DNA from 2 places in the Pseudomonas rosaeacicularis genome. Region 2 is predicted to be linked to the other one. Evidence: predicted binding sites of a transcription regulator. Region 2 holds the regulator's gene; the other holds the start of a gene.
The links. Region 2 encodes FliA, which starts transcription of late flagellar genes. Its sites were predicted from a motif close to CTAAAGTTTNNNNNNNNNNNGCCGNTAA; they were not measured.
Positions count from the first base shown of each region.

Region 1: the regulator FliA is predicted to act here: its motif matches at 3,940-3,967, upstream of ACWKWM_RS12265 (methyl-accepting chemotaxis protein).

Region 1 covers NZ_JBSKHT010000008.1:148,495-155,781, forward strand. The annotation lists gene ACWKWM_RS12250 (chemotaxis protein CheW) at 1-338, opposite strand, end outside; gene ACWKWM_RS12255 (CheR family methyltransferase) at 335-1,606, opposite strand; gene ACWKWM_RS12260 (chemotaxis protein CheW) at 1,603-2,139, opposite strand; gene ACWKWM_RS12265 (methyl-accepting chemotaxis protein) at 2,149-3,771, opposite strand; gene ACWKWM_RS12270 (tellurite resistance TerB family protein) at 4,745-5,473, opposite strand; gene ydcS (putative ABC transporter substrate-binding protein YdcS) at 5,710-6,861, shown strand; gene ACWKWM_RS12280 (ABC transporter ATP-binding protein) at 7,009-7,287, shown strand, end outside.
Region 2 covers NZ_JBSKHT010000026.1:65,169-72,455, forward strand. The annotation lists gene ACWKWM_RS26975 (protein-glutamate methylesterase/protein-glutamine glutaminase) at 1-856, opposite strand, end outside; gene ACWKWM_RS26980 (chemotaxis protein CheA) at 906-3,176, opposite strand; gene ACWKWM_RS26985 (protein phosphatase CheZ) at 3,298-4,086, opposite strand; gene ACWKWM_RS26990 (chemotaxis response regulator CheY) at 4,106-4,480, opposite strand; gene fliA (RNA polymerase sigma factor FliA) at 4,745-5,485, opposite strand; gene fleN (flagellar synthesis regulator FleN) at 5,482-6,315, opposite strand; gene flhF (flagellar biosynthesis GTPase FlhF) at 6,434-7,287, opposite strand, start outside.

The DNA.
Region 1 (7,287 bases), on a different contig from region 2:
TGCGGCAGTGAATGAATGGTCTGCAGATTCGCCACTTCCACCAGGCAGCGGGTGGGCAGCCCGAGCCATTCCTCCCCCAAACGGAACACCACAATGGAGCGGGTCTTGATTTCGCCCGGCAGGATGCTCGACTGCACCACGGCGCGGTCCTGCACCACCAAGGCGTAGCGGTCCAGCAGCCGGGTCGCCGCCGCCGAGTACACCGAGCAGTTGCGGCAATGAATGTGCTCGACCAGCAAGGGGCACGAACGGTCGCCGTGAATGCCGATCCGGTTCCAGCAATCATCGATGGTGTGGGCGTCATCGGTGACCATCAATTCGCTGTGCAACTGGCTCATCGAATGCGTCCTTCTTTATTCATCCCGCGCGCGGCACGCTCCTGCAAACGTCTGGCCCCGGCGACATCGCCCTGGCTTGCGAGCAACGCAGCCATTTGCGCCAGCGTTTCAGGGTGCTGCGGCTGCAGGTACAACGCTTTGCGGTAAAAACCCAACGCCTGAGCCGTGTCGCTCGCGACTTCGCTGAGCAGGCCCAGCCAATAGAACACCGCCGCCACCGGTTCGTGACGTTTGAGGTAGCGTTCGCAGGCGGCTTTGGCGTCAGCGGTTTTGCCTTCGTTGGCCAGGCTGCCGATACTGGCGAGCAATGTGCTGGCGTCGCTGTCTGGAGTCATTGCCACAGACGGTTTGAGGGGCGAGAACGATCTGATCGGTGCACGAACCGGCGCCGGAACGGGCGCTTTGACCGCGACTCTGGCACGCTCGGCTATTGGCCAGGTCGCAGCGATCACTGGTTGCTCCAGCGCCACTTCTGCCCGACGGCGAAATGCAAATGACTGTGGGATGCCGATGGAACTCATGCCCATGCGCCCCAGCAAACTGCCCTCGGCGGGACCGATGAACAGCACGCCTTCCTCGCGGGTCATGCGCTTGAGCGCTTCAAACCCGAGGCGCTGTGTTGGCACGTCAAAATAGATCAGCAAGTTGCGACAGAACACAAAATCGTAGGCCGATTGCGCCAGTGGCATGTGCGGATCAAGCAAGTTGCCGGACTGGAAGTCCACGCGATCAGCCACGCGTTCATCGAGCTGATAGCCCTCTTCGACCGGTTGAAAATACCGCTCACGAAAGCTGAGCTGATCGCCACGAAACGAGTTTTTGCCGTACACGCCACGCCGGGCGCGCTGGATCGAAAGAGGGCTGATGTCCACCGCATCGACCTTGAACTGCGCCGGCGCAACGCCTGCATCGAACAACGCCATGGCGATGGAATACGGCTCCTCGCCGGTCGAGCACGGCAAACTGAGGATGCGCAATGGCCTCACGCCGCCCAGTTCAGCCAGGCGCGTCAGAGCCAGTTTGCCCAGCGTGGCGAAGGATTCGGGGTAACGAAAAAACCAGGTTTCGGGGACGATCACCGCTTCAATCAGCGCTTGTTGTTCGTCTGCCGAACCCGTGAGCAGTTGCCAATAAGCATCGCTGTCCGACGCGTGGGAGGCAGTGCAGCGCTGGCGTACGGCGCGCTCGATGATCGCCTCGCCCACCGACGCCACGTCCAGGCCGATGCGATCCTTGAGAAACGCGAAGAACCGCGCGTCTTCGCTCATGGCATCGCCTCGAACGCGTCAACGCTCAGCGGCTGGGACGGAAACAGCAGTTCACGCACTGACTCGTTAAGCAGGTCCTGAACGCGGATCCACTGCAACAGCCCCACTTCGTCTTCGCGCACCGGGCCCAGATACGGCGCCTGGCGGTTGTCTACGCCGTACTCTTTAAATTCGGCGGCGCCACAACGAAGGGTATCGGTGGCCTGTTCCAGAATCAGTCCGAGCAGTTGCGCCGCTCGGTCTGCATCAGGCCGGTAATGCACCAGCACCAGACGGGTGCTGGTACGCGATTGGGCAGGCTGACCGAACGTCAGCGCGCTGAGATCGATGACCGGGATAACCGCACCGCGATGAGCGAACACGCCAGCAACCCAATGCGGCGCCTGAGCGATCGGTTTGAGCGCCAGCCGAGGCAACACTTCGGCCACCTCCACTGCTTCCAGCGCATAGCGTTCGGCGCCGATCCGGAACAGCAGAAACAGCTTGTTCTTGGGCAACACGGGCGACCCGCGTCTGGCTGAATGCTCGATCATCGATCCGACTCAGACCTTGAATCGCGAAACGCCGCCGCGCAGCCCGATCGCGACCTGGCTCAACTCGTCGATGGCGAAACTGGCCTGGCGCAGGGATTCCACGGTCTGGCTGCTGGCATCGCCCAGTTGCACCAGCGCCTGATTGATTTGCTCGGCGCCGGTGGCCTGTGCCTGCATGCCTTCATTGACCATCAGCACGCGTGGCGCGAGGGCCTGGACTTGATGGATGATCTGCGAAAGCTGCTCGCCCACCTGAGTCACTTCGAACATGCCACGACGCACTTCTTCGGAAAACTTGTCCATGCCCATGACGCCTGCGGACACCGCGGACTGAATCTCGCGAACCATCTGTTCGATGTCGTAGGTGGCGACGGCAGTCTGATCGGCCAGGCGACGCACTTCGGTGGCGACCACGGCGAAACCACGGCCGTATTCGCCGGCTTTTTCAGCTTCGATCGCAGCGTTGAGCGACAGCAAGTTGGTCTGATCGGCCACCTTGACGATGGTCACGACCACCTGATTGATGTTGCCGGCCTTCTCGTTGAGGATCGCCAGCTTGGAATTCACCAGGTCTGCGGCGCCCATCACCGAATGCATGGTTTCTTCCATGCGCGCCAGACCTTGCTGGCCGGAGCCTGCGAGGATCGACGCCTGATCGGCGGCGGAAGTAACTTCGGTCATGGTGCGCACCAGATCTCGGGATGTCGCGGCGATTTCCCGGGAAGTCGCACCGATTTCGGTGGTCGTTGCAGCCGTTTCAGTGGCGGTGGCCTGTTGTTGCTTGGAGGTTGCGGCAATCTCGGTGACCGACGTGGTGACCTGCACCGACGAGCGCTGCGCCTGAGAAACCAGTGCGGCAAGCTCAGTGACCATGTCATTGAAGCCGGTTTGCACTGCGCCGAATTCGTCTTTTCGGTCCAGGTTCAAACGGCTGCTGAGATCGCCGGTGCGCATGGTATCGAGGATACGTACGATCAGCGTCATCGGTGCCAGAATCGTGCGCATCAGCAGCAGGCCGCAAGCCCCGGCCGCCAACACGGCTACCAACAAGGAAATGCCCATGCTTAGCTTGGCACTCTGCACCGCAGAATGGATCGCCAGGGAGGCGTCATCCGCCACTTTCTTGTTCATCACAATGATGTCGTTAAGCTGACGGCGGCCGTCGACCCAAACGGGGTTCATGCGCTCTTTGAAGATCTGCCGGGCACCAATGAAATCGTTGGCCTCGTAAGCACGAAGGGTGTCATCGAGCGCTTTATTGAAGATCTGGTGCAGTTTCTCGAAATTGTCGATACCGGCCTGATCGGCTGCATCGAAGACGGTTTTGCGATAGTTGGCCATTTGCGCGTTCAGGCGCGTTTCAAACTCTTGGTACTGATCCTTCTCTTCCTTGGTCAGCGGACGGCCTTCGTCTTCGCCGAGCAATTCCAGGGTACGCAGGTAGCTTTCGACCCAGGCGCTTCGGGTCAGGGTGCTGTAATACACGCCAGGAATGGCGTCGTTACTGACCGCCTCCGAACTGGACTCAATCGACAACAGTCGGGTATACGCCACCACTACCATCAGCAGCATGATGGCGATGATCACAGCGAAGCTCGCCAAAATCCGTTGACGCAACGTCCAGTTCTTCACAGTCAGCCCTCAAGAGTTCAACGCCAGCGGCCACGCCGGGTTCAAGAAGCGGACCGATGGACGGTCCAAAGCGAGCAGGAGTATAGCCCAGCGGCTTACGCACTTACCGGACTCTTTCCGACCTGTTTTGCTAACTTTCCGACACGGATATCAGACGCTTCTGACAAGTTGTCGGCATGAAGAGGCGTTGCTTTAAGGGTGGCGCGCTTTTGCTTCTGGCCGCAGGCCGTAGGAGCGCAGCTTGCTCGCGATCTGGCGCGCAGCGGCAGTAAAACCGGTGCACGCGGTGTGTCTGACGAAACCAAGGTCGTGGGGTTTGGGGCCGCTTCGCTGCCCATCGCTGCTCTCGTAACCTCGAAGAGCTTCTACGCCTTCGGCAGAAGCGGATTTCCAATGTCGCGCGTTTTGATTCTGGCCGCAGGCTGAGGCGGATATGTGGCGCTGCCCGCTTTTGCTTCTGGCCGCAGGCCGTAGGAGCGTAGCTTGCTCGCGATCTGGCGCGCAGCGGCAGTAAAACCGGTGCACGCGGTGTGTCTGATGGAACTGAGGTCGTGGGGGTTGGGGCCGCTTCGCGCCCCATCGCGACCGTCGTTACCTCCGATTGCTCCTACGCCTTCGGCAGAGGCGGATTTTCGATATCGCGCGTTTTGGATTCTGGCCGCAGGCTGAGGCGGATATGTGGCGCTGCCCGCTTTTGATTCTGGCCGCAGGCCGTAGGAGCGTAGCTTGCTCGCGATCTGGCGCGCAGCGGCAGTAAAACCGGTGCACGCGGTGTGTCTGACGAAACCAAGGTCGTGGGGTTTGGGGCCGCTTCGCAGCCCATCGCTGCTCTCGTAACCTCGAAGAGCTCCTACGCCTTTGGCAGAAGCGGATCTGCAGCGCTGCCCGATTTTTGGTTCTGGCCTCTGCGCAGAAGCGGTATCGCGGCGCACACGCTTTCTGTTGGAGCGAGTTGCGCCGCATGGCAGCGCGCTTACTGCGCCTGACGAACCTGGGTCTCCAGTTCGGTCTTGAGCGCAGGGTCAAGCTTGAGTTGTTTGGCCAGTTCGTCCAGATACGCCCGCTCCATAAAGTGTTCTTCGTCGACCATCATCACGCTGGCGATGTACATCTCGGCGGCGATTTCCGGAGTTTTCGCGGCGCGGGCCACGTCGGATGGGTCCAGCGGTTTGTTCAGTTCGGCGTGCAGCCAGTGCTGCAACTCCTGGTCGCCAGTCAATCGGGTGAATTCGCCCTCGATCAACTCGCGCTCCCGGTCATCCACATGACCATCGGCTTTGGCAGCTGCGACCAACGCCCGAAGGATTGCTTCACTGTGCTGCTCGACCTGAGCGGGCGGCACACGGTCGATGGTTTGCGGCTCGGCCTGCGGCGCGTCGCTTTGATTCGCTTGCCAGTTGCCATATGCCTTGTAGGCAATTACTCCGAGCGCCGCCAGCCCACCGTAGGTCAGCACCTTGCCGCCCATCTTACGCGCGCTTTTATTGCCCAACAGCAAACCCATCGCCCCTGCAGCCGCCGCGCCGCCACCCGCGCCAGACAAGAAACCACCCAGATTGCCGCCGCCCACTTTGCCAAGCAGATCACTCAGCCCGCCCTGGCCGCCGCTTTTGTTCTGCACTTGAGAACCACCGCCTGCCTTGTTCTTGAGCAGGTCTTGACCGGATTTGAGTAACTGGTCCAACAATCCACGGGTATTCATAGGATTTATCCTGAGTTGTCGTCGGAAGATTCAACGGCTCGCAGATTAAAACGAACTGTTCGGGCGCTGTTCTCAGGTGTGCTTCCAGATGTTGCTACCCGTAATGGCCCTTTGAATAAAACGATATAGACTCAGCCCAATCGACAACAAAAAGCGGATTGCCCCGTCGATGAGGCCGTTGCGCCAGATCGTCACTTCACACTGCCCCGACCATAATTTGAAAAAGAGGGAAGCCCATGTCAGTGCACAAGACCACGCTGTTAAGCGCTGTGATCACCGCGTTGTTCGCCAGCGCCACGCTGCAGGCAGCTGAAACACTCAAGGCTGTCGGTAATGGCGAAGGCCAGCTCGATATCGTGGCGTGGCCGGGTTACATAGAGCGCGGTGAAAGTGACAAGGCGTATGACTGGGTGACGGGCTTCGAGGAAGAAACCGGGTGCAAGGTCAACGTCAAGACCGCGGCCACTTCTGACGAAATGGTCAGCCTGATGACCAAGGGTGGCTACGACCTGGTGACCGCCTCCGGCGACGCCTCGTTGCGCTTGATTGCTGGAAAACGCGTGCAGCCCATCGACACCTCGCTGATCCCTAACTGGAAAAATCTCGACCCGCGCCTGGTAGGCGGTCAGTGGTATGTCGTAGACAAGCAAACCTATGGCACGCCGTATCAGTGGGGGCCGAATGTGTTGCTGTACAACACCAATGTCTTCAAAACCCCGCCGGTCAGCTGGAGCGTGGTGTTCGAGCCGCAAGACCTGCCCGACGGCAAACCTAACAAAGGCCGAGTGCAGGCCTACGACGGGCCGATCTACATTGCCGACGCAGCGCTTTATCTCAAGACCAAACAGCCTGATCTAAAGATCGAAGACCCCTATCAACTGACCGAAACCCAGTACAAGGCGGTGCTCGATCTGCTGCGTGAACAGCAGCCGTTGATTCACCGCTACTGGCACGATGCAACCGTGCAGATGAGTGACGTGAAGAACGAAGGCGTGGCGGCGTCCAGTTCGTGGGGCTACATGGTCAACGGCCTGCAGGCAGACAAACAGCCCGTGGCATCGACCATCCCGCAGGAAGGCGCCACCGGTTGGGCCGACACCACCATGTTGCACGCCGACGCCAAGCATCCGAACTGTGCCTATAAATGGATGGACTGGTCGCTGCAACCAAAAGTCCAGGGCGATGTAGCGGCTTGGTTCGGTTCACTGCCGGTGGTCCCTGCGGCGTGTAAATCCAGCGAGTTGCTCGGCGCGGAGGGCTGCACCACCAACGGGTTTGACCTGTTCGAGAAGATCGCCTTCTGGAAAACCCCGCAGGCCGAAGGCGGCAAGTTCGTGCCGTATAGCAGGTGGACGCAGGACTACATTGCGATCATGGGCGGGCGTTAGAGCAATGACCTAATTCCCCTGTAGAAGCTGACGAGCACCGCGAGGCTGCGATGCGGTGTGTCAGGCAAATCGCGATCGCAGCCTCGCGGTGCTCGTCAGCCTCCTACAGGGATTCGCGTTTACGTCGATGCCAGCTGGAGCTCTACCATGACCCTTGCAGTCCAGTTCACTAACGTTTCCCGTGTGTTCGGCGAGGTGAAGGCCGTTGACCGGGTTTGCATCGACATTAAGGACGGCGAATTCTTTTCGATGCTCGGCCCCTCCGGCTCGGGCAAGACCACCTGCCTGCGGCTAATCGCAGGTTTCGAGCAGCCCAGCGCCGGCTCGATCCGTATTCACGGCAAAGAAGCCGTTGGGTTGCCGCCGTATCAGCGCGACGTCAACACCGTCTTTCAGGATTACGCGCTATTCCCACACATGAACGTC
Region 2 (7,287 bases):
CGCGTCCGTCCACCATCATCTGTTTGCCGCCCGGCGCCAGCAGGGCGAGGCCCGGACGCAGGATGTCGCCGTCTTCGGCTTCCTTGACGCTGATGCGACACAGCTTGTCCAGACGCTCGGCGAACGCTTTGGTAAACGCTGCCGGCATGTGCTGGATCAACACGATAGGCGCCGGAAAGTTCGCCGGCAGTTGCGTCAATACCCGCTGCAACGCCACCGGACCGCCCGTGGAAGTACCAATCGCTACCAGCTTGTAGGCCTTGCGTTTAGGTGCCGGGGAGGAAGGCGCATGGGGCGCGGACGCAGAATGTGCCGCGTGAGCCACCGGACGCGGCGCAGGCGTTGGCGCGTGCCGTGGCGTTGCGGGCGCGCTGTGCAGCGAACTGACCGCTGACGGCGCGGCGCTCGCAGGCGCAGCGGCCGGTGTCGGTGTGCTGCCATAGCCGCCAAACCGACGGTTACTGCGCGAAATGGAATGGACCTTTTCGCAGAGCATCTGCTTGACCTTGTCAGGGTTGCGCGAGATGTCTTCGAAATTTTTCGGCAGAAAATCCACCGCCCCCGCGTCCAGCGCATCGAGGGTTACCCGGGCACCTTCGTGGGTCAGCGACGAGAACATCAGGACCGGCGTCGGGCAGCGCTGCATGATGTGACGCACCGCCGTGATGCCATCCATCATCGGCATCTCGTAATCCATGGTGATCACGTCAGGCTTGAGCGCCAAGGCTTGTTCGATGGCTTCCTTGCCGTTAGTCGCTGTACCAACCACTTGAATGGTCGGGTCCGAAGAGAGAATTTCCGAGACACGGCGACGGAAAAACCCTGAATCGTCGACGACAAGAACCTTGACTGCCATAAAAACTCCATAGAGCGAGCAGGCCTTCGAGAGGCCCGTTCACCCAGAATCAAATACGCCGCGTGGCGTAACGCTTGAGCATGCTCGGTACATCAAGGATCAACGCGATGCGTCCGTCACCGGTAATGGTGGCGCCCGACATGCCCGGCGTACCTTGCAACATCTTGCCCAGCGGTTTGATGACCACCTCTTCCTGGCCCACCAACTGATCGACGACAAAGCCGATGCGTTGCGTGCCGACCGACAGGATCACCACATGCCCTTCACGCTGTTCTTCGTGAGCGGCAGAGCTGACCAGCCAGCGCTTGAGGTAGAACAATGGCAGCGCCTTGTCGCGCACGATGACCACTTCCTGACCGTCGACGACGTTGGTGGTCGAGAGGTTCAGGTGGAAGATTTCGTTGACGTTGACCAGTGGGAATGCGAACGCCTGGTTGCCCAGCATGACCATCAGCGTCGGCATGATCGCCAGCGTCAACGGCACCTTGATCACGATCTTCGAGCCTTGGCCCTTGGTCGAGTAGATGTTGATCGAGCCGTTGAGCTGGGCAATCTTGGTTTTTACCACGTCCATGCCCACGCCACGCCCCGACACGTCGGAAATCTCGGTCTTGGTCGAGAAGCCCGGCGCGAAGATCAGGTTGTAGCAGTCACTGTCGCTCAAGCGGTCGGCAGCGTCCTTGTCCATGACGCCGCGCTTGACGGCAATCGCCCGCAGCACAGCCGGGTCCATGCCTTTGCCGTCATCGGAAATCGACAGCAGGATGTGATCGCCTTCCTGCTCGGCAGACAAGATCACGCGCCCACCTCGGGGTTTGCCCGACGCTTCGCGCTCTTCCGGGGATTCGATACCGTGATCGACCGCGTTGCGCACCAAGTGGACCAGTGGGTCGGCCAGTGCCTCCACCAGGTTCTTGTCCAGATCGGTTTCTTCACCGACCAGCTCAAGAGCGATTTCTTTTTTCAACTGACGCGCCAGGTCGCGAACCAGTCGCGGGAAACGGCCGAAGACTTTCTTGATCGGCTGCATCCGCGTCTTCATCACGGCGGTCTGCAAGTCAGCGGTGACCACGTCCAGATTGGACACGGCCTTGGACATGGCTTCGTCAGCGCTGTTGGCACCCAGGCGCACCAGGCGGTTACGCACCAGCACCAGTTCGCCGACCATGTTCATGATTTCGTCGAGCCGCGCGGTGTCGACGCGCACGGTGGTTTCGGCTTCTGACTTCTCGGCCGCAGGCGCTGCCGCTTTGGCGGGCGCTGGCGCTGCAGGTTTTGCGACCGGAGCAGCGGCTTTCGCCGGTTCGGCCTTGACGGGCTCGGCTTTCTTTACCGGGGCAACGGCCGCTGGAGCGATGGTGATCGCATCGGGTTCGAACTTGCCTTTGCCGTGTAACTGGTCGAGCAGGTCTTCAAATTCGTTGTCGGTGATCTCGTCCGACGGCTTGCCATTGGCAGCGGCAGGCGCGATAGGGGCAGCAGGCGCGGCCGGTGGCTGCGCGGCAGCCGGAGCACTCGCAGCAGACTCGGCTGAAAAGTTGCCCTTGCCGTGCAACTGATCGAGCAGCGCTTCGAATTCGTCGTCAGTGATTTCGTCCGATGACGTGCTCGCCACAGCAGGCGCTGGTGCGGGCGCCGCGGGCGGTGCAACGGCGTCCACGGCGAACTGACCTTTGCCATGCAACTGGTCAAGCAAGGACTCAAATTCAGCGTCGGTGATGTCGTCACTGCTATTAGCAGCAGGTGCGGCAGGTGCGGCGGGTGCGGCAACGGGCGCGGCAATCGGCGCGGACACTGTGCCACCGGCAGCCTGAGCCTTGACGGCGTTGAGCGAGTCCAGCAGTTGTTCGAATTCGTCGTCCGTGATGTCATCGGACGCCTCAGCCACAGGCTCGGCAATCACCGGCGCTGCGGCCACTTGCTCGGCAGATGCAGGTTCGGCCAGACGCGCCAGCGCAGCGAGCAGTTCAGGCGTTGCCGGCGTGACATCGGTACGTTCGCGCACCTCGCCGAACATGGCGTTGACCGCATCCAGCGCCTCGAGCACCACGTCCATGAGCTCGGAATCGACCCGGCGCTCACCTTTGCGCAGGATGTCGAAGACGTTTTCCGCGATGTGGCAGCATTCAACCAGCTCATTGAGCTGGAGGAAGCCGGCGCCCCCTTTTACAGTGTGAAAACCGCGAAAAATTGCATTGAGCAAGTCAGCGTCATCCGGTCGGCTTTCCAGCTCGACCAGTTGCTCGGACAGTTGCTCCAGAATCTCGCCGGCCTCAACCAGAAAATCCTGAAGGATTTCTTCATCGGCGCCGAAGCTCATTGGGGGGGTGCTCCTAAAATTAACCGTCAACCGATCCAGGTCATGCGCGAAGTCGTCAGCGGGTGAGCCGGGTGCGGTCAATCAACACGCAGCAGGCTCACAACGCCTTCTTACTCAGAACCTAGAAACCCAGGCTGGATAGCAGATCGTCTACATCATCCTGACCGGATACGACGTCTTCACGTTTATCGGCATGAATCTGCGGACCTTCACCCTTGGAATGAAGTTTTTCTTGTTCTTTTTGCTGACGGAACAGTTCCTGGTCGTGTTCGATACCGGCAAAGCGGTCGACCTGGCTGGCCATGAGCACCAGCTTGAGCAGATTGCTTTCGACTTCGGTCACCAACTGAGTAACGCGCTTGATCACCTGACCGGTGAGGTCTTGATAATCCTGAGCCAACAAGATGTTGTTCAGGTGGCCGGCAACCTCGTGGGTTTCCTGCTCGCTGCGTGTCAGGAAACCGTCGACACGCTTGGCCAGATCACGAAACTCCTCGGCACCGATTTCGCGACGCATGAAGCGGCCCCAATCGGCGCTCAACGCTTTGGCGTCGGCCGTGAGTCCGTTCATCAAGGGGGTGCTTTGCTCCACCAGATCCATGGTGCGATTGGCCGCGTTTTCGGTCAGCCGGACCACGTACGACAAGCGCTCGGTGGCGTCGGTGATCTGTGACACTTCTTCGGCTTGCGGCATGGTCGGGTCGATCTGGAAGTTGACGATGGCGCTGTGCAGCTCACGCGTCAGCTTGCCGACTTCCTGATACAGGCCGCGATCGCGGGTCTGGTTCAGCTCATGGATCAGTTGCACGGCTTCGCCGAACTTGCCTTTTTCAAGGCTTGCGACCAGCTCTTGTGCGTGTTTCTTCAGGGTCGACTCAAAGTCACCCATTGTCGAATCTTTGGAATCCATAGCGCCCTCGCAGCGAACATCAGCTATTGACGCGCTCGAATATCTTCTCGATTTTTTCTTTCAGCACTTGCGCTGTGAAAGGCTTGACCACGTAACCGTTTACCCCGGCCTGGGCGGCTTCAATGATCTGCTCACGCTTGGCTTCAGCGGTGACCATCAATACCGGCAAGCTGCGCAGGCGCTCATCGGCACGGACTTGACGCAGCAGGTCGATGCCGGACATGCCAGGCATGTTCCAGTCCGTTACCAGAAAGTCAAAAGAGCCGCTTTGCAGCATCGGCAATGCGGTCGTGCCGTCATCTGCTTCCGCCGTGTTGGTGAACCCAAGGTCACGCAACAGGTTTTTTATGATCCGCCGCATCGTTGAGAAGTCATCAACGATGAGGATTTTCATGTTCTTGTCCAATTCGACCTCCAAGCAGTCTTTAACGCGCCCAGCACCTGGACGCGCGTTCAATCAAAACCGGTACAGCTCGCTGACCGGGCTGCACGAAACGACGACGGGCTTGGCAAATCAACAGGCATGAACCACGGCGCGACGCACGCGATGTGCGTCTGCGCTGACCGGCTCAAGCCTTGTCTCTCTTGTTTCCCACGAACGCTCTGCACAGCCGGCTTTACAGGTAACACGGCCCCAATGGGTCCGCCGCGTTGCCTGTCAACGCGCTCGCCATTCTCCCAAACGCCCTCGCAAACGAGCTGCGCACTGGCTGTGTAACTGACTGACCCGCGATTCGCTGACACCCAGGACCTCACCGATTTCCTTGAGGTTAAGCTCTTCGTCGTAGTACAGCGCCAACACCAGGCGCTCACGCTCTGGCAAATTGGCAATGGCCTCAGCCAACGCGCTCTGGAAACGTTCATCTTCCAGGTCACGCGACGGCTCGAGCGACTGGCTTGCGCCGTCCTCATGCAGCCCTTCATGTTCGCCGTCCTGCAGCAGGTCGTCGAAACTGAACAGTCGGCTGCCCAAGGTATCGTTCAAAATCCCGTAGTAATCATCGAGACTCAATTGGAGTTCGGCCGCAACCTCGTGATCTTTAGCGTCGCGGCCGGTTTTTGCTTCAATTGATCGAATCGCGTCACTGACCATGCGCGTGTTGCGATGCACCGAACGCGGTGCCCAATCACCCTTGCGCACCTCGTCGAGCATGGCGCCGCGGATGCGAATCCCGGCGTAGGTCTCGAAGCTGGCGCCTTTGGTGGAGTCGTACTTGGTCGAGACTTCGAGCAAGCCGATCATGCCGGCCTGGATCAAGTCTTCGACCTGCACGCTGGCCGGCAGACGCGCCAGCAAGTGGTAGGCAATTCGCTTGACCAGAGGCGCATAGCGCTCGATCAGCTCGTATTGGGAATCACGGGATGATTTGCTGTACATGCGATACCCACTTGCTGTCATGACACGGGCCCTGCGCTGGTGTGATGCACCAGACGTTCGACGAAAAATTCCAGATGGCCGCGCGGGTTCGCCGGTAACGGCCAGGTGTCAACTTTCTGCGCGATGGCCTTGAACGCCAGCGAGCATTTGGAGCGTGGAAACGCCTCGTACACCGCGCGCTGCTTCTGCACGGCCTTGCGTACGCATTCGTCATACGGCACGGCGCCGACGTACTGCAGGGCAACGTCCAGGAAACGGTCGGTGACCTTGGTCAGCTTGGCGAACAAGTTGCGCCCTTCCTGCGGGCTCTGCGCCATGTTGGCCAGGACCCGGAAACGGTTCATGCCGTAATCACGATTGAGCAGCTTGATCAGGGCGTAGGCGTCGGTGATGGAGGTCGGCTCGTCGCAGACCACCAGCAACACTTCCTGGGCGGCGCGCACGAAGCTCACCACCGACTCACCGATCCCGGCGGCGGTGTCGATCACCAGCACGTCGAGGTTGTCGCCGATGTCGCTGAAAGCCTGAATCAGACCCGCATGCTGCGCGGGCGTCAGATGGACCATGCTCTGGGTGCCCGATGCCGCCGGCACGATGCGGATACCGCCCGGGCCTTGCAGCAGGACGTCACGCAGCTCGCATCGACCTTCGATGACGTCGGCCAGGGTGCGTTTCGGGGTAAGCCCCAGCAGTACGTCGACGTTGGCCAGACCCAGATCGGCGTCCAGCAACATGACGCGGCGTCCAAGCTCGGCCAGTGCCAGTGAAAGGTTCACCGACACGTTCGTCTTGCCTACGCCACCTTTGCCACCGGTCACTGCAATAACCTGTACGGGATGCATGCTGCCCATGTTAATTGTTTACCTTGTCTTGCTTAGACCTAAGCCACATGTCGGGCTGCACGTTCGTTGTTTGAACAATGCCTGGCAGACCATCTAAGTGGGTACATTCCAGTGTCATATTCTTCACCTAACCCACGCGCTTGCCGGGGGTGTGGTAAAGATCCGCAAACATATCAGCCATCGCTTCCTCGCTAGGCTCTTCCTGCATCTGCACGCTGACCGCTCGACTCACCAACTGGTGCCGCCGCGGCAAATGCAGATCATCCGGTATCCGTGGACCATCGGTGAGATAGGCCACGGGCAGCTCATGACTGATCGCCAGACTCAAGACTTCGCCGAGGCTGGCTGTTTCGTCCAGTTTGGTCAGGATGCACCCGGCCAGACCGCAACGTTTGTAACTGTGATACGCCGCTGACAGCACTTGCTTCTGGCTCGTCGTTGCCAACACCAGATAGTTGCGCGACTTGATGCCACGCCCTGCAAGACTTTCAAGCTGCATGCGCAGGGCCGGGTCGCTGGCCTGAAGGCCGGCGGTATCGATCAGCACCACACGCTTGCGCAGTAACGGTTCCAGCGCCTGAGCCAGGGATTGCCCCGGATCAACGTGGGTCACCGGTACATTCAAAATACGTCCCAGGGTTTTCAGCTGTTCCTGAGCGCCGATCCGGAAACTGTCCATGCTCACCAGCGCGATATTCTGCGAGCCGTATTTGAGCACGTAACGCGCTGCAAGCTTGGCCAGCGTAGTGGTTTTCCCCATGCCGGCAGGGCCGACCATGGCAATCACTCCGCCCTCTTCCAGCGGCTCTACGTCAGGCGTTGCAATCATACGCGCCAAGTGTGCCAGCAGCATGCGCCAGGCGTGCTGTTGATCATCGGTATTCGGCACCATCGCCAGCAGGTCACGAGACAGCGGGCCCGACAGGCCGACCCGTTGCAGACGGCGCCACATATTGGCCTGGGATGGACGACTGCCTTGCA